Regions from separate parts of the Chromobacterium sp. W521 genome, predicted to be linked through region 2. Evidence: predicted binding sites of a transcription regulator. Region 2 holds the regulator's gene; the other holds the start of a gene.
The links. Region 2 encodes NrdR, which represses ribonucleotide reductase genes. Its sites were predicted from a motif close to AAANACNATATATNGTNTTT; they were not measured.

Region 1: the regulator NrdR is predicted to act here: its motif matches at 5,912-5,931, upstream of ACUXV1_RS01440 (ribonucleoside-diphosphate reductase subunit alpha).

What each region holds. Positions count from the first base shown of each region.
Region 1 covers NZ_JBRBAF010000001.1:285,787-294,166, reverse strand. Annotated here, with positions in the region: gene ACUXV1_RS01465 (hypothetical protein) at 1-361, opposite strand, end outside; gene ACUXV1_RS01460 (ribonucleotide-diphosphate reductase subunit beta) at 410-1,489, opposite strand; gene ACUXV1_RS01455 (hypothetical protein) at 1,509-1,733, opposite strand; gene ACUXV1_RS01450 (hypothetical protein) at 1,747-2,133, opposite strand; gene ACUXV1_RS01445 (hypothetical protein) at 2,321-2,701, opposite strand; gene ACUXV1_RS01440 (ribonucleoside-diphosphate reductase subunit alpha) at 2,950-5,805, opposite strand; gene pgeF (peptidoglycan editing factor PgeF) at 6,437-7,192, opposite strand; gene rluD (23S rRNA pseudouridine(1911/1915/1917) synthase RluD) at 7,182-8,285, opposite strand; gene ACUXV1_RS01425 (outer membrane protein assembly factor BamD) at 8,284-8,380, shown strand, end outside.
Region 2 covers NZ_JBRBAF010000011.1:85,008-93,387, forward strand. Annotated here, with positions in the region: gene ACUXV1_RS17885 (amidohydrolase) at 1-1,069, shown strand, start outside; gene ACUXV1_RS17890 (DUF3224 domain-containing protein) at 1,165-1,566, shown strand; gene glyA (serine hydroxymethyltransferase) at 1,733-2,980, shown strand; gene nrdR (transcriptional regulator NrdR) at 3,107-3,565, shown strand; gene ACUXV1_RS17905 (GNAT family N-acetyltransferase) at 3,624-4,163, shown strand; gene ribD (bifunctional diaminohydroxyphosphoribosylaminopyrimidine deaminase/5-amino-6-(5-phosphoribosylamino)uracil reductase RibD) at 4,167-5,264, shown strand; gene ACUXV1_RS17915 (hypothetical protein) at 5,432-6,079, shown strand; gene ACUXV1_RS17920 (nuclear transport factor 2 family protein) at 6,098-6,502, opposite strand; gene ACUXV1_RS17925 (carboxypeptidase M32) at 6,794-8,287, shown strand.

The DNA.
Region 1 (8,380 bases), on a different contig from region 2:
ATGAGTTAATGGGGTATGCGATATGGTCGTGATTGTTCGTTGTATCTGTAGAGTAACGAATTTCTTTTCCGAAAACTGGGTTTCTCGCAGATACTTTAACCCCCTTCAGACCTTGTAGATTTTTTACTTGTATAGATAATTTTCTGCAATATATTGGCTCTTTAAATGAAATGGTTAATGTTGAGTTCTTTATGGATATGTATTCCGATTCGTCGGCGTTGTTGAGGATTTTTAATATTTTTCCTTTGTTTGAAATTAGATTAATTGGAATAGGGGTGGTTATGTCATTGAGACTTGATTCTATTTCAGTTATTTTGTTGCATATAGAATCGGATTTTTCGTTAATTTTTTCGTTTGTCATTTTTTGATTCCTAAAAAAGGGCCAGTGATGGCCCTTGGTTTTACAGGATCAATCCCAGCTCAGCGCCCCGCCAGTCTGGTATTCCGTAACTCGCGTCTCAAAGAAGTTCTTCTCTTTCTTCAAGTCAATCATCTCGCTCATCCACGGGAAGGGGTTGTTCACGCCGGGATAGAGCTGGTCCAGGCCAATCTGCTGCATGCGGCGGTTGGCGATGAAGCGCAGGTATTCCTTGAACATGCTGGCGTTCAGGCCCAGCACGCCGCGCGGCATGGTGTCTTCGGCGTAAGCGTATTCCAGTTCCACCGCGTGCTTGAACAGTTCGGTGATCTCGGCTTTGAAGCTTTCGGTCCAGATTTCCGGCTGTTCCAGCTTGATGGTGTTGATCAGGTCGATGCCAAAGTTGCAGTGCATGGACTCGTCGCGCAGGATGTATTGGTACTGTTCCGCGGCGCCGGTCATCTTGTTCTGGCGGCCCAGCGCCAGGATTTGCACAAAGCCCACGTAGAAGAACAGGCCTTCCATGATGCAGGCAAACACGATCAGGGATTTGAGCAGCTTCTGGTCGTTTTCCAGCGTGCCGGTCTTGAAGGCCGGGTCGCACAGTACGTCGATGAAGGGAATCAGGAATTCATCTTTGTCGCGGATAGATTTGATTTCGTTGTAGGCGTTGAAAACTTCGCCTTCGTCCAGGCCCAGGCTTTCCACGATGTATTGGTAGGCGTGGGTGTGGATGGCTTCGTCAAAGGCCTGGCGCAGCAGGAACTGGCGGCATTCCGGGCTGGTGATCTGGCGGTAGGTGCCCAGCACGATGTTGTTGGCGGCCAGGGAGTCCGCGGTCACGAAGAAGCCGAGGTTGCGCTTGACGATGCGCATTTCGTCTTCGGTCAGCTGGCCGGTTTTCCACTGTTCGATGTCGCGCTGCATGTTCACTTCTTGCGGCATCCAGTGGTTGGCGCATTGGGCCAGGTATTTTTCCCATGCCCATTTGTGTTTGAAGGGCACGAGTTGGTTGACGTCGGTGGTGCCGTTGATCACTTTTTTGTCCACCACGTTGACGCGGCCGGCGGCGTTGGCGCCCGCGGAGGGGGCGGCCGGTTTGGTTTCGATGGTGTCGTCAAAGTTCAGCATTAAGGGCTCCTGTTTGGATTTATTCCGCGTCCGGCGCGGTGATTTGGGGCGGCAGCGGCTGCTTGTCGCCAGCCAGGCTGGGGCTGAGCGGCAGGCTGCTTTTGCGCAGTATTTGTATCTGGCGCGGCGCGGCGACAAGTGCCGGCACCGGGTCCAGGTCCACGTGCAGGCTGCCCAGTTTTCGGTAGCCTGCGTCTTTGCCATGTTCGCCATGGCGGGCGATACAGAATGCGGTAGCGCTCATGAGCGGCGTCCTTTCAGAAGCGCAGCTGTTGGCTGAGGCGGTGGATTAGCTGGCGTTCGCTGCTTTCCTCCTGCTCCACCTGGCTGCCGCGCGGCTGCCGCAGCTTCAGCAGCTGGCGATATTGCCGGTTGGCTTGTTCTATGTCTTGCTTGAGCAGCTCTATTTGCTGCTGCAGTTCTTCCGGCTGGCAGTACACCACCAGCGCGTCCGCTTCCACCCAGGCTTTGCGCCACACTTTCTGGCGCGGCAGGCGGCGGGCTTCGTTGAACAGGTCCTTCCATTCGCAGGGCGGGGCCTGGTTCAGCGTCAGGTACATATTGAACAGCACAAACTGCTTGTCGGGGTTGTGGGTTCTTTGTTCGCAAAACCCGTTGATCCGGATATTTTCAAACGCTTGCATCTGACCTCCTGCTGAAGCCTTGCTGGTGGCGGCGGGGCCGTGGGCCTCGTCTTCCTGGAACCCGCTCAACACCCGCCGCGCTCGCTTGCTTGGTCTTGAGCTGCTTCGTCCGTCCGCATCGCGGGCCGGTCGGCGTTTCCATCCCGAAGCCGCCTGAGGGCAAGCGGCTTGAGGCTGGGGTTGCCGTTTACTGCTGTGGCGCGTCCTGGTACTGCACCAGGCCGTAAATCTTCCACTGGCCGTCCACCCGTTTCAGGTGGTAGCCGGTGCAGTATTCCCAGGCCGGCTGGTCCTGGCGCTGTACGGTCCAGCGCACGCGGGCGCTGGCGGCGTCTTCGCCAAAGTTCAGCACGCTGTCCAGTTGATGACTGGCGCTGATGAAGCCCTGGCTGCGGTACCACTCCAGCAAGGCGGTGGTGGTGTCGCGCAGCGATGTCATGTCGTCCCAGCTGCTCAGGTCTCCCTGATGGATGGCAGTGAAGGGCACGGTGAAGTGCGCGGTCACTTGGGGCACGTCCAGCTGGCTGTAGCCCACTGCGTAGCTGTTGAAAAATTCTTCTATATTCATCCGGTTTCCCCTGGTTTTGCATGTGTGCTGCGTCCGCTGCCGTTACGGTCTGGCGCGGTTTGTTGCTGCGTTCCCCATTGGCCAGCCGTCTGAGCGGGCAGGCGGCTGGCCAATGGGTGGGGCGGCCGGATTGTGGGGCCATTTCACAGCCTGCTGCGGGCAGAGGGCTGTGAGATGGAGCCTGGCCGGGGCCAGGCTAGACCAGCCCCGAGGGGCCGGCCGTTCAAGCCAGGATGGCTGCTTCCGCCTTATTGGCAGCTCTCGCAATCCGGGTTGTCAATGCTGCAGAACTTGGCGTCGGTGGCCGGGGTGTTGTCCACCACGGCTTCCGGAGCCGCGGCCGGTTGGCTGTGGCTGTTGGACACCGCGTTCAGTTCGCCGCCGCGACCGGTGGATTTCTCGGCGCTGGTGGCGGCCAGGGTGCGCAGGTAGTAGGTGGTTTTCAGGCCGCGCAACCAGGCGTGCTTGTACAGCTCGTCCAGTTTCTTGCCGGAAGCGCCCGCCATGTACAGGTTCAGGGACTGAGCCTGGTCGATCCACTTTTGACGGCGGGAGGCCGCTTCCACCAGCCAGCGCGGGTCCAGCTCGAATGCGGTGGCGTAGATGGCTTTCAGTTCGGCCGGCACGCGGTCGATCTGGCCCAGGCTGCCGTCAAAGTATTTGAGGTCGGCCACCATCACTTCGTCCCACAGGCCGGCGGCTTTCAGGTCGCGCACCAGGTATTCGTTGGTGACGGTGAATTCGCCGGACAGGTTGGATTTGACGAACAGGTTCTGGTAGGTCGGTTCGATGCTCGCCGACACGCCGATGATGTTGGCGATGGTGGCGGTGGGCGCGATGGCCAGGCAGTTGCTGTTGCGCATGCCGTGGGTCTTCACGCGTTCACGCAGCGCGTTCCAGTCCATGCGTTCGCTGCGGTCCACTTCCAGGAAGCCGCCGCGTTCGGCCGCCAGCAGGTTGATGCTGTCGTGCGGCAGGATGCCGCGGTCCCACAGGCTGCCCTTGTAGGACGGGTAGCGGCCGCGTTCTTCCGCCAGTTCGGTGGAAGCCCAGTAAGCGTAGTAGGCCACCATTTCCATGGATTCGTCGGCAAACTCCACCGCGGCGTCGGAGCCGTAGGGCACGCGCTTCTGGTGCAGGCAGTCCTGGAAGCCCATGATGCCCATGCCCACCGGACGGTGTTTCAGGTTGGAGTTGCGCGCCTTCTTCACCGGGTAGAAGTTGATGTCGATCACGTTGTCCAGCATGCGCAGGGCGATGCGGATGGTGCGCTGCAGTTTTTCGGAGTCCAGGCTGCCGTCTGCCTTCAGGTGGGCGGACAGGTTGACGGAACCCAGGTTGCAGACCGCGATTTCGTCCTCATTGGTGTTGAGGGTGATCTCGGTGCAAAGGTTGGAGCTGTGCACCACGCCCATGTGCTGCTGCGGGCTGCGGATGTTGCACGGGTCCTTGAAGGTCATCCAAGGGTGGCCGGTTTCAAACAGCATGGTCAGCATTTTGCGCCACAGGGACAGCGCCGGGATGCGCTTGTACACCTTGAGCTCGCCGCGCTCGCCCATGGCTTCGTATTCCTTGTAGCGCTTCTCGAAGGCCGCGCCGTACAGGTCGTGCAGGTCCGGGGCTTCGGACGGGGACAGCAGGGCCCAGTCCGCGCCTTCCATCACGCGCTTCATGAACAGGTCCGGAATCCAGTTGGCGGTGTTCATGTCGTGGGTGCGGCGGCGGTCGTCGCCGGTGTTCTTGCGCAGCTCCAGGAATTCTTCGATGTCCGCGTGCCAGGTTTCCAGATAGGCGCAGACGGCGCCTTTGCGCTTGCCGCCCTGGTTCACCGCCACGGCGGTGTCGTTGACCACTTTCAGGAACGGCACCACGCCCTGGGATTTGCCGTTGGTGCCCTTGATGTGGGAGCCCATGGCGCGCACGGAGGTCCAGTCATTGCCCAGGCCGCCGGCAAACTTGGACAGCAGGGCGTTTTCCTTGATGCCTTCGTAGATGCCGTCCAGGTCGTCGGCAATGGTGGTGAGGTAGCAGCTGGACAGCTGGCTGCGGCGGGTGCCGGAGTTGAACAGGGTGGGGGTGGACGACATGAAGTCGAAGCTGGAGAGCACGTTGTAGAACTCGATGGCGCGCTCTTCGCGGTTCACTTCGTTCAACGCCAGGCCCATGGCCACGCGCATGTAGAAGGCCTGCGGCATTTCGATGCGGGCGCCGTCCACGTGCAGGAAGTAGCGGTCGAACAGGGTTTGCAGGCCCAGGTAGCCAAACTTCAGGTCGCGGTTGGCGTCCAGCGCGGCGCCCATTTTTTTCAGGTCGTATTCGCCCAGTTTTTCATCCAGCAGTTCGGCGTCGATGCCTTTCTTGATGAAGGTGGGGAAGTACAGCGCGTACTGCTTGGCCATTTCTTCCTGGCTGACGGCTTCGCCCAGGATTTCCAGGCGGATGTTGTTCAGCAGCAGGCGGGCGGTCACGTAATCGTAAGCCGGGTCCTGCTCAATCATGGAGCGGGCGGCCAGGATGGCGGATTTGTTGACTTCGTCTTCGCTGACGCCATCGTAAATGTTCTTCAGGGTTTCGCTGAGGATGGCGTCGATATCGATGCCTGCCAGGTTTTGGCTGGCGGATTCGATGGTGGCGCGCAGGCGGGCCACGTCCAGCGGCAGCTTGCGGCCGTCTTTGCGCACCACGTTGATCTGCACCTGGGTCAGGGCTTCGCCGCGGGCGGCGCGCTCTTGGGAGCGCTGTTCGCGGTACAGCACGTAGGCGCGGGCTACATCATGCTCGCCAAAGCGCATCAGAGACAGTTCCACCTGGTCCTGGATGTCTTCAATGTGGATGGCTCCGCCTTCCGGCTTGCGGCGCATCAGGGCGCTGGCCACTTGTTCGCTCAGCTGGGCGACTTTTTCGCGCAGGCTGGCGGAGGTGGCGCCCTGGTGGCCCATGACCGCCAGGAAGGCTTTGGTCATGGCGATGGAGATCTTGACGGGTTCGAACGGCACCACCGCACCGTTGCGACGGATGGTTTTGTACTGGCTGAAATCGGCTTTGGGCGCGGCTGCGCGGCCGAGTTCTGCGGCGGTCTGCCCTTCAAAGGTGGTCAATTGCATGTAGCCCTCGATAAGGTGGGTGGTTGCGTCCTTCCGTTACTGCGTTTCCCATGGGGCAGGCCGGCTGTGGACAAATCTGTTGAAAAGCTGTGCGCGAGCTGTGGGTAAACACAATATGTATTGTTTGTAGCTCGCGGAACACCCAAATTCTAGTGTTGAGTATGGGGCAGTACAAGTCTTGACAGCGGAAGATTTAATGGCTGTTTTGGAGAGGATGGGGGGCGAAAGCCCGTGGTTGCTGGCTTTGCGGGGCGTGAGATTTTTTTTGGCCGGCCGACACATTTCATTCTGTAGCCAAGAAACCTTGTTGAAACAAGCCGCAGCGCAGTGAGCGGCGCGGGCCACTAGATGTTGTGGATTTGCATCATGGCTCGGGCAGTGCTGAGTTGGAGGAAAGTGGTGCGTAATTGGTGTGTTGGGTTTTTGGCCTGTCTGACCGCGCAATCAATGAAAAGCCCCGCGCGCGGCGGGGCCTTGGGGAGGATGTCTTGGAACCTGTTCACGATCTCGCGAGCTAAGGCAAGACAAGGCGAAAACGGCTGAGAAAGCGGAATGTACGTGTGGTACATGAGCATTTCGAAGCCGGTTTCAACGCTGTATCGCCGACGCACAGCAGATCGTAAACAGATTCTTACTCCAGCCAGATCAGGCTGGCCATGCGGCCGGTCTGGCCGTCGCGGCGGTAGGAGAAGAAGCGAGCTCGGTCTATCACCGTGCATTCCTCGCCGCCGTAGATCTGTTCCACGCCGGCGGCGTTCAGGCGCTGGCGCGCCAGCGCGTAGATGTCGGCCAGGTATTTGCCGTCGCCAATGTCGCTGAAGGCGGCCGCGGCGGCCGGGTTGCGTTCCATGAAGGCGGCGCGCACTTCCGCGCCCACTTCAAAGGCATCCGGGCCGATGGCGGGGCCCAGCCAGGCCATCAGCCGCGCCGGGCGCTCGTTGCAGGCGGCCACGGCGGCTTCTATTACGCCGTCGCACAGCCCGCGCCAGCCTGCGTGGGCGGCGGCCACTACGGTGCCTTCGCTATTGCACAGCAAGAGCGGCAGGCAGTCCGCGGTCATCACCGCGCACACCGTGCCGGGCTGGCGGCTGAAGCTGGCGTCGGCGTCCGGGGGCTGGGCGCCCACCTCGGTCGCGTTCAGCACTGTCACGCCGTGCACCTGATTCAGCCAGGCCGGCTCCGCCGGCAGTTGTTGGCGCAGCAGCGTGCGGTTGGCGGCCACGGCGGCCGGATCGTCGCCCACGTGCAGGCCCAGGTTCAGGCTGTGAAAGGGCGCGGCGCTGACGCCGCCGTTGCGGGTGGTGATCAGGGTGCGCACATTGGGCGGCGCCGGCCAGTCGGCCTCCAGCCAGTCCGGCGCTTGCTTGGCGGACAGCTCAGCGGACATAGATTACCTCCACGTCGCCGTCATCTTCTTCGTCCTCATCGTCCCATTCTTCGTCTTCCGCCTCGTCCAGCAACTGCGGCATCGGTGCGGCGTCGGCGGTGTCGCCGTCTCCGCGCAGCACGTCCAGCAGGTGGCGCAGGTCGTCCGGCAGCGGCGCTTTCCAGTTGCGCTCCTCGCCGCTGGCCGGGTGCACCAGGGTCAGCGAGTAAGCGTGCAGCGCTTGGCGGCCCAGCGCCTTGACCGCTGCGGCGATGTCTTCGTCCATCTTGTGCCGCAGGTTGCCGTAGATCGGGTCGCCGGCCAGCGGGTGGTTGGCTTCGCGCATGTGCACGCGGATCTGGTGGGTGCGGCCGGTTTCCAGCTTGCACTCGATATAGGAGTGGCTGGCGAAGCGCTCCAGCACCCGCACATGGGTGATGGCCTGTTTGCCGCCAAACTTCAGCACCGCCATTTTCAGGCGGTTGTGCGGGTCGCGGCCCATCTGGGTTTCGATGGTGCCGTCAAACGGCACGTTGCCGTCGGCGATGGCGCGATAGATGCGCTTGACGGTGCGCGCCTGCAATTGGCGGACCAGTTCGGTCTGGGCCGGCAGCGTCTTGGCCACCACCATCAAGCCGCTCGTGTCCTTGTCCAGCCGGTGCACAATGCCGGCGCGCGGCACTTGGGCCAGCGCCGGGCAGTGGTGCAGCAGGCCGTTGAGCAGGGTGCCGCTCCAGTTGCCGGAGGCGGGGTGCACCACCAGGCCGGCCGGCTTGTTGATCACCAGGATGTGGTCGTCTTCAAAAATGATGGGCAAGTCCATGGCTTCCGGCTGGAAGGCCATCTCTTCGTTGCTGCGCATCAGAGTGACATCCAGCTTCTCGCCCCCCAGCACCTTGGTCTTGGGCGCGGCGGTTTTGCCGTCCAGCAGCACGTGGCCATCTTTGATCCATTGCGTAAGGCGGCTGCGCGAGTATTCCGGCATCAATTTCGCCAGCGCGGCATCCAGCCGTTCGCCGCCCAGCGACAGCGGAACATCAAGTTGTTGTGTAGCGGATATCTCGTTTTCCGAGATGTCGCTATAATCGTCCGGGTCAAAGTAAGGATCAGTCATGAAAAGATACGTTGTCGCTGCAATGTTGGTGATGGGGCTTGCCGGTTGTGCAACCACGGAAACCTACGATGAGACTCGCGGCTGGACCGTGGAAA
Region 2 (8,380 bases):
GAAAGAGGACTTCCTCAACTGGACCGCCGGCGTCAAATACAAGCAGGGCGATGATTATTTCCGTCACAACGGCGCGGGGGAGATGCTGGTGTTTTCCGCCGCGGACTTTGAGGATTTTCGTCAGCCGCGGCCGGACATGCCGCCGGAAATGGAGGGGGAACTGGAGGAGGTGGTGCGCATCCTGGCGCAAAACCGCTGGCCGTGGCGTTTGCACGCCACTTACGACGAAACCATCTCCCGCGCGCTGGACGTGTTTGAAAAAGTGGACCGCGACATTCCCTTGAGCGGCCTGAACTGGTTCTTCGACCACGCCGAAACCATTTCCGATCGCTCAATCGACCGCATCGCCGCGCTGGGCGGCGGCATCGCGGTGCAACACCGCATGGCTTACCAGGGCGAGTATTTCGTCGAGCGCTACGGCGCCGCCGCCGCCGAGGCCACCCCGCCGATAGCCCGCATGCTGGCCAAGGGCGTCAGGGTGTCCGCCGGCACCGACGCCACCCGCGTCGCCTCGTACAATCCATGGGTGTCGCTGGCCTGGATGGTGACCGGCAAGACCGTGGGCGGCTTGCGGCTCTACTCGCAGCGCAACTGCCTGGACCGAGAAACCGCGCTGCGGATGTGGACGGAGAACGTGGCCTGGTTCACTCATGAAGAAGGCCGGCGCGGCCGCATCGAAGCCGGGCAGTTCGCCGATCTCATCGTGCCGGACCGGGACTTCTTCGCTTGCGCCGAGGACGACATCTCCTTCATAAGCTCGGACTTGACCATGGTGGGAGGCCGCATCGTTTACGCCGCCGCCGACTTCGCCGCGCTGGACGACAATCCCTTGCCGCCGGCAATGCCGGATTGGTCCCCGGTGCGACGCTACAAAGGCTACGCCGCTTGGGGCGAGCCGGAGGGCGCTGGCCGCCGCTCGCTGCACCGCCAGGCCGGCGCGGCCTGTGCTTGCGCCAGCGCCTGCGGCCTGCACGGGCACCAGCACGCCCGCGCCTGGGACGCTGGCCTGCCGGTGTCCGACTCCCAGAGTTTCTTCGGCGCCCTGGGCTGCTCCTGCTGGGCGGTTTGACTCCGGGATAGAAGAAGCCAGCGCGCGGCCGCGGCCGGCTGCGTTATCATGACGATGGCCTGCCGCGCCCGCGGCGGCGCCCATCTTGAGGATACATGATGAAATCCATCGCCAGCGGCCGTTTCGACGTCAAACTCTCCCCGGAACCCTTGAGCGAGACAGCCGGCGCTAGCGGTCTTGGCCGCATGTCGCTTGACAAGCGTTTTCATGGTGATCTGGACGCCGTCAGCCAGGGCGAGATGCTGAGCTTCCGAAGCGCGGAGCCGGGTTCGGCCGGCTATGTCGCCATGGAGCGGGTGCAAGGCAGCCTGCACGGCCGCAAAGGCAGTTTTGTGCTGCAACACAGCGCCACGATGACGCGCGGAGCCGCCGAGCAAGCCATCATGGTGACGCCGGATTCCGGCACCGAGGAACTCTGCGGCATCAGCGGCTGCCTGCGCATCACGATCACCGCCGGCGAGCACTTCTACGATTTTGATTACACCCTGCCCGGATAAGCGGTTCAAAGCCGGATGCGCCCTGGCTCGCAAGATTTTGAACTGGTTGCGCGCATCTGGAGAGGCTCGTTTTTCCCTTCGCGGCAATTGCTTCACGTTAAGGTTTTCGCCTCGGCATTTCGTGTAGAATGCCCGCATCGTTAACCCTTTGATGGATGAGTCAAAGATGTTCGCTGCTGACCAGACGATTGCCAAATTCGATCCCGAACTCGCCGCCGCCATTGCGGCCGAGTGTCAACGCCAGGAAGATCACATTGAGTTGATCGCCTCGGAAAACTACACCAGCCCCGCGGTGATGGAAGCCCAGGGCTCCCAACTGACCAATAAGTACGCCGAAGGCTACCCGGGCAAGCGCTTCTACGGCGGTTGCGAGCATGTGGACGTGGTCGAGCAACTCGCCATCGACCGCGTTAAGCAGCTGTTCGGCGCGGAATACGCCAACGTGCAGCCGCACTCCGGCAGCCAGGCCAACCAGGCGGTGTACTTCTCCATCCTGAAGCCGGGCGACACCGTGATGGGCATGAACCTGGGCCACGGCGGTCACCTGACCCACGGCTCTCCGGCCAACCTGTCCGGCAAGATGTTCAACATCGTTGCCTACGGCCTGAACGACAAGGAAGAAATCGACTACGACGACATGGAGCGCGTAGCGATGGAAACCAAGCCCAAGCTGATCATCGGCGGCGCGTCCGCTTACGCCTTGCGCTTCGACTTCGAGCGCATGGGCCAGATCGCCAAGAAATGCGGCGCTTACTTCATGGTGGACATGGCGCACTACGCAGGGCTGATCGCCGCCGGCGTGTACCCGAACCCGGTGCCGTTCGCCGACTTCGTGACCTCGACTACCCACAAGACCCTGCGCGGCCCGCGCGGCGGCATCATCCTGGCCAAGGCCGAGTTTGAGAAAAGCATCAACAGCAATGTGTTCCCGACCCTGCAAGGCGGCCCGCTGGAGCATGTGATCGCCGCCAAGGCGGTGGCCTTCAAGGAAGCGCTGCAGCCCGAGTTCAAGGTGTATCAGGAACAAGTGCTGAAGAACGCCTCCATCATGGCCAAGACCCTGGCCGAGCGCGGCGTGCGCATCGTGTCCGGCCGCACCGAGAGCCACGTGTTCCTGGTGGACTTGCGTCCCAAGGGCCTGACCGGCAAGGCCGCCGACGCGCTTCTGGGCCGCGCCCACATCACCGTGAACAAGAACGCGATCCCGAACGACCCGGAAACCCCGTTCGTGACTTCCGGCATCCGCATCGGTTCCCCGGCCATTACCACCCGCGGCTTCAAGGAGGCCGAAGCCATCCAGGTGGCCAATCTGGTGGCGGACGTGCTGGACAACCCGAACGACGACGCGTTGATCGCTCGCGTAGCGGAGCAAGCCACCGCGCTGTGTCATCGGTTCCCGGTGTACTCCAAATAAGCCGCGCTGGTCTCGGCCTTAAAAAGACGCCCTCAGGGGCGTCTTTTTCATGGAGGGCGATAGCGGCATTAACTTGACTGCGCATTGCTGATAACATCCATACATTGGAACCCTTAGGATTAAGTCATGAAATGCGCGTTCTGCGGCAATGCCGATACTCAGGTAATCGACTCCCGCGTCAGTGAGGACGGCAGCAGCATCCGGCGGCGGCGGCGCTGCCCGGTGTGCGAGAAGCGTTTCACGACCTTTGAAACCGCCGACGTGCGCATGCCGCAGGTGGTGAAAACCGCCGGCCATCGTTCGGAATTCGATATCGAGAAAGTTCGCACCAGCTTCCTGCGCGCGCTGCACAAACGCCCGGTGCCCACCGCGCTGGTGGACGAAGCGATAGACCGCATCTGTCACAAGTTGCTGCAACTGGGCGAGCGGGAAGTGTCCAGCCGCGAGATCGGCGAAATGGTGATGAACGAACTGGCCCGCCTGGACAAGGTGGCCTATGTGCGTTTCGCCTCGGTCTACCGCAGTTTTCAGGACGTGTCCGAGTTTTCCGACGCGATCAAGGAAATCCAGAAGTCTTCGCATTGACCTCCCGGCGGGAGGCTGGAGTAGACTGCTCCATTCTTCCGTCCTTGCGGGTGCCTGCATGTCTGAACCCCTGCCTGCCCATGTTTCGCTGAGCGCGCCTGAGCTGTCCGACGCGCCGGCGCTGTTCGCCTTGATCAACGCCAACCGCGACGCGCTGCGGCCATGGATGCCGTGGGAGCCGCTGACCCGTTCCGAGTCCGACTCCCGCGCCTTTCTGCAGTCCGCCGCCGTCAGCCGTCAGATCGGCAAAGCCTATACTTGGCTGGTGTTGCGCGGCGGCGAGCTGGCCGGCGTTTGTGATCTGCACTCCGTTGACGCCTTGAACCGCCACGCCTTCGTCGGTTATTGGCTGGACCGCCGTCAGGTGGGCCAGGGAGTGATGCAGGCGGCGCTGACGCAACTGCTGAACGAGGCTTTCGGCCCATTGGGCCTGCACCGGGTGGCGATAGACGCGGCGGCGGCCAATCACCGCAGCTGCGCGGTGGCGGAGCGGCTGGGCTTCCGTTTTGAAGGCCTGCTGCGCGAATACCTGCTGCTGCAAGGCCGCTACTGCGACGCCAGGCAGTACAGCTTGCTGGCTCATGAATGGAAGCAATGAAACATGAACGACTCCGCCGATGACCATCGTTACATGCAGCGCGCGCTGCGGCTGGCCGCCGAGGCTACTCGCCGCGCCGCGCCCAATCCGGGCGTGGGTTGCGTGTTGGTGCGCGACGGCGCGGTGATTGGAGAGGGCGCCACCCTGCAAGTGGGCGGCGATCACGCGGAAATCCAGGCGATCAAGGACTGCCTGTCGCGTGGCCTATCCCCACGCGGCGCCACCGCCTATGTCACGCTGGAACCCTGCAGCCACCACGGTCGAACTCCGCCGTGCGCGCGGCGTTTGATCGACGAAGGCGTGGCCCGAGTGGCTGCGGCGATGGTGGACCCCTACCACGAAGTGTCCGGCCGCGGTTTGGCCATGTTGCGGGCCGCTGGCGTAGACGCCGACGCCGGGCTGATGGAGGCGGAGGCGAGACAAGTACATCGCGGCTTCTTGTCGCGGGTTGAGCGCGGCCGCCCGTGGGTCATGCTCAAGGCCGCCGCCACGCTGGATGGCAAGACCGCCTTGCTCAACGGCCGCAGCCAGTGGATCACCGGACCCGAGGCGCGGCGCGACGTGCATCGTCTGCGTGCCGAGCATTGCGCGGTGCTCACTGGCAGCGGCACGGTGTTGGCCGACGATCCGCAACTGACGGTGCGCGAAGTCCCCTGCGAGCGCCAGCCGCTGCGCGTGGTGCTGGACAGCGATCTGCGCACTGCGCCGACGCAGCGCATCTACCAGGACGGAAGCACTGTGCTGGCCACCTGCAACCATGAGGAAACGCGTCTGCGGCCTTATCGCGCCGGCGCGGAGATACTGACCTTGCCGCGGCAGGCCGACGGCCATGCCGACCTGCCTGCCTTGCTGGCGTCCTTGGCGCAGCGCGGCGTCAATATGCTGATGGTGGAAGCGGGGGCCGGCCTCAACGGCGCGCTGCTGCGCGCCGGGCTGGTGGACGAGATCGTGCTTTATCTGGCGCCGTCGCTGGCCGGCGACGCCGCGCGCGGCCTGTTTGCCTGGCCGGCGCTGGAGGACTTGGCCGATAAGCAGAAGCTGAATATCCGCGATGTGCGAATGGTGGGCGCGGATTTGCGCTTGAGCCTGACGCCGGCCTGAGAAGCTGTTTCCAGCCAGGCGCGTTAGAAAAACGCCGACGTCGCCGTGAATCCCGTCTGGAGTCTGCAACATTTCTGTCCGAAAATAAGAACAGTCCACCGGCTGTGCCGAAGAGCGCGAGCGGCGCGGGGAAGGGCGGGCAAGACCGGGAGGGCTGGGGAAAGGGCATGAGCGATTTGAAGGCGGCGCTGGAGGCTTATATGCGATTGCTGGCGCGTCAGGGCGCGCCTGCCCAAGTGATCGACGAGAGGCGTCGCATTTTGGAGCAGATGTTGCCCTGGCTGGATGGCGTCGAGCGCAGCGCCGAAGGGTTTCGCGTTCCTTGCGAGCGTTTGTTGCAGGCCTGCGCGCCGGACGAGCAGGTGCTGGCGCTGACCTGTACCCGCGAGTTCTATTACTTCTGGCTCGGCGATACCAAGAAAGTGGTGGAGATCACCGCGCGCAGCGGTTTTTCGGTGCGCAATGTGCGGGTTTGGCTGGAGACGGACTGGGAAGGCCTGTTGACGCGAATGGAACGCGATGGTTTCTCCCGCTTCCCGCCGTCGCTGGGCCTCTACCTGGGCAAACTGTTCGAGGACGGCATGTCCGAGCCGGACATCCATCTGCGCGAGCGCCTGCTCAAATCCTTGCTTTATCTATTGGACGGCCAGCCCATCCAGGGCGACAGCTTCCGCATGATGGTGGACGCGGTGTTGCTGCATCTGCGCGATGCGGAGCTAAAAAACATTTTTCTGCTGCTGGTGCGCGAGTATTTCTACTATTGGCATCAATTCCCGCAAGCCCAAGCGCGCAACGCCGGCCAGCCGGCGGCGTGAGGCGGGCTGACCGGTCCGCTATTCCATTCCAGATGCTTCCACCACCGTAGCCTCAAGCCGGGCCCTGCCCGGCAAGCCCCGGCGCCAGGCCGGCGGCGCTTCGGCGCTGGCCCAGTATTCCTCTATCTGGCTGATCAGCCCGTGCTCCAGCGTGAACAGCGAATTGGCGAAGAAGCGCGCCGCGCCGTGGTCCACTTGCGCCACCACGTGCCAGCGGCCGTCGGTCAGTAGATTGTCCTGCAGCAGGCGGATGCTCCAGCCCTCTGGATAAACGCGGTTGACGTGGACGATGGCTTCCGCGCCGCGGAAACACTCGCCGCTGCAATGCCATAGCATCACGGCGTCGTCGCACAGCAAGCGGCGCGCGCGCTCCCAGTCGCGGTCCAGGTAGGCGAGGAAGAGTTGAGCGGCGATGGATGGCATGATTTTACCTCATGCTAGTCATGGGATATTGATAATGTACAAAATCAAAATCCTTGTCAATACGCGGCTTTTGCGGGTTTTGGGGCGGAAGTTGTCAGATCAAATAGTCTGATGGCATCATGCTTTTACAAGTAGAGCGTGTTTATGATCTCGCGAGCTAGAGCGAGACAAGGCGCAAACTGCTGAAGAAGCGCAATGTACAAGACTACATGAGCATTCTGAAGCGGTTCTCAACGCCGTATCGCCGACGCGCAGCAGCCCGTAAACCGGTTCTTTTATAGAGGAGACAAGATGACGCACACATCCGCCTACCAGGCATTGACCCACACTTTCGCCCGCTTGCACCGCTTTAGCCACCTTGGCGCCATCGCCGGTTGGGACCAGGCGGCAATGATGCCGAGCAAGGGCAACAACGCCCGCGCCGCCGCGCTGGCGGAGCTGGGGGTGCTGACCCACGGCATCATCACCGCGCCGCAGCTGAAGGAACAGTTGGACGCGGCGGAGCAGGAAAACCTGGACGAGCTGCAGCGCGCCAATCTGCGCGAAATGCGCCGCGAGTGGGCGCAGGCCAATCTGCTGCCGGCGGAGCTGGTGGAGGCCAAGACCCTGGCCGGCGCGCGCTGCGAGCACGCCTGGCGCAGCCAGCGCCCGGCCAACGACTGGAAGGGTTTTCTGGAAAACCTGCGCGAAGTGGTCAAGCTGTCGCGCGAGGAGGGCCGTCTGCTGGCCGAGGCCAGCGGCGGCAGCCGCTACGACGCGCTGATGGACAAGTACGAGCCGGGGATGAAGAGCGTGGAGATCGAGCGCATTTTCGCCGAGGTGAAATCCTGGCTGCCGGGCCTGATCGACCGCACGCGCGCCAAGCAGGCGTCGGAAACGGTGATTGAGCCGGTAGGGCCGTTCGCGGTGGAGCGGCAGCGCGCGCTGGGCGTGGAGGCGATGAAACTGCTGCGCTTCGATTTTGATGGCGGCCGGCTGGATGTCAGCAGCCATCCCTTCTGCGGCGGGGTGCCGGAGGATGTGCGCATCACCACCCGCTACCGCGACGATGATTTCGTCCAGAGTCTGATGGGCATCGTCCACGAAACCGGCCACGCCCGTTACGAGCAGAATCTGCCCAAGGACTGGCTGGAGCAGCCGCTGGGCCGCGCGCGCTCCATGGGCATCCATGAAAGCCAGAGCCTGTCCTTCGAGATGCAACTGGGCCGCAGCCCGGCCTTCCTGCAGTTGATCGCTCCGCTGATCCGCAGCCATTTTGGCGAGCAGCCTGCGTTTGCGCTGGATAATCTGCAGCGTTTGTACAGCCGGGTGCAGCCGGGTTACATCCGTGTGGACGCGGACGAGTTGTGTTATCCGGCGCATGTGATTCTGCGTTTCGAGATCGAGCGCGCACTGATGGACGGCGAGATCGAGGCCGAGGATATTCCGGTGCTGTGGGACGAAAAGATGATAGCTTATCTGGGCGTGGACACCCGCGGCAATTACACCAATGGCTGCATGCAGGACATCCACTGGACCGATGGCGGCTTCGGCTATTTCCCCAGCTACACGCTGGGCGCGATGTACGCGGCGCAGTATTTCGCCAGCCTGCGCCGCGCTGAACCGGAGCTGGACGCGAAGGTGGCGGCTGGCAATCTGGAGCCTATTTTTGATTGGTTGAACGCCAATATCTGGAGCCAGGGTAGCCGTTGGAGCACGGACGAGCTGGTACGCCGCGCCACCGGCGAGACGCTGAACCCGGCGCACTTCAAGGCGCATCTGGAGCGGCGTTATTTAGGTGTTTGATTTGGTAGGTCAACCATGAAAAGCGCGGCTAGGCCGCGCTTTTTTTAGGCCCGCTAACAAAACCCCTGATCCTGCGTTGCACCTCCTTGTCCT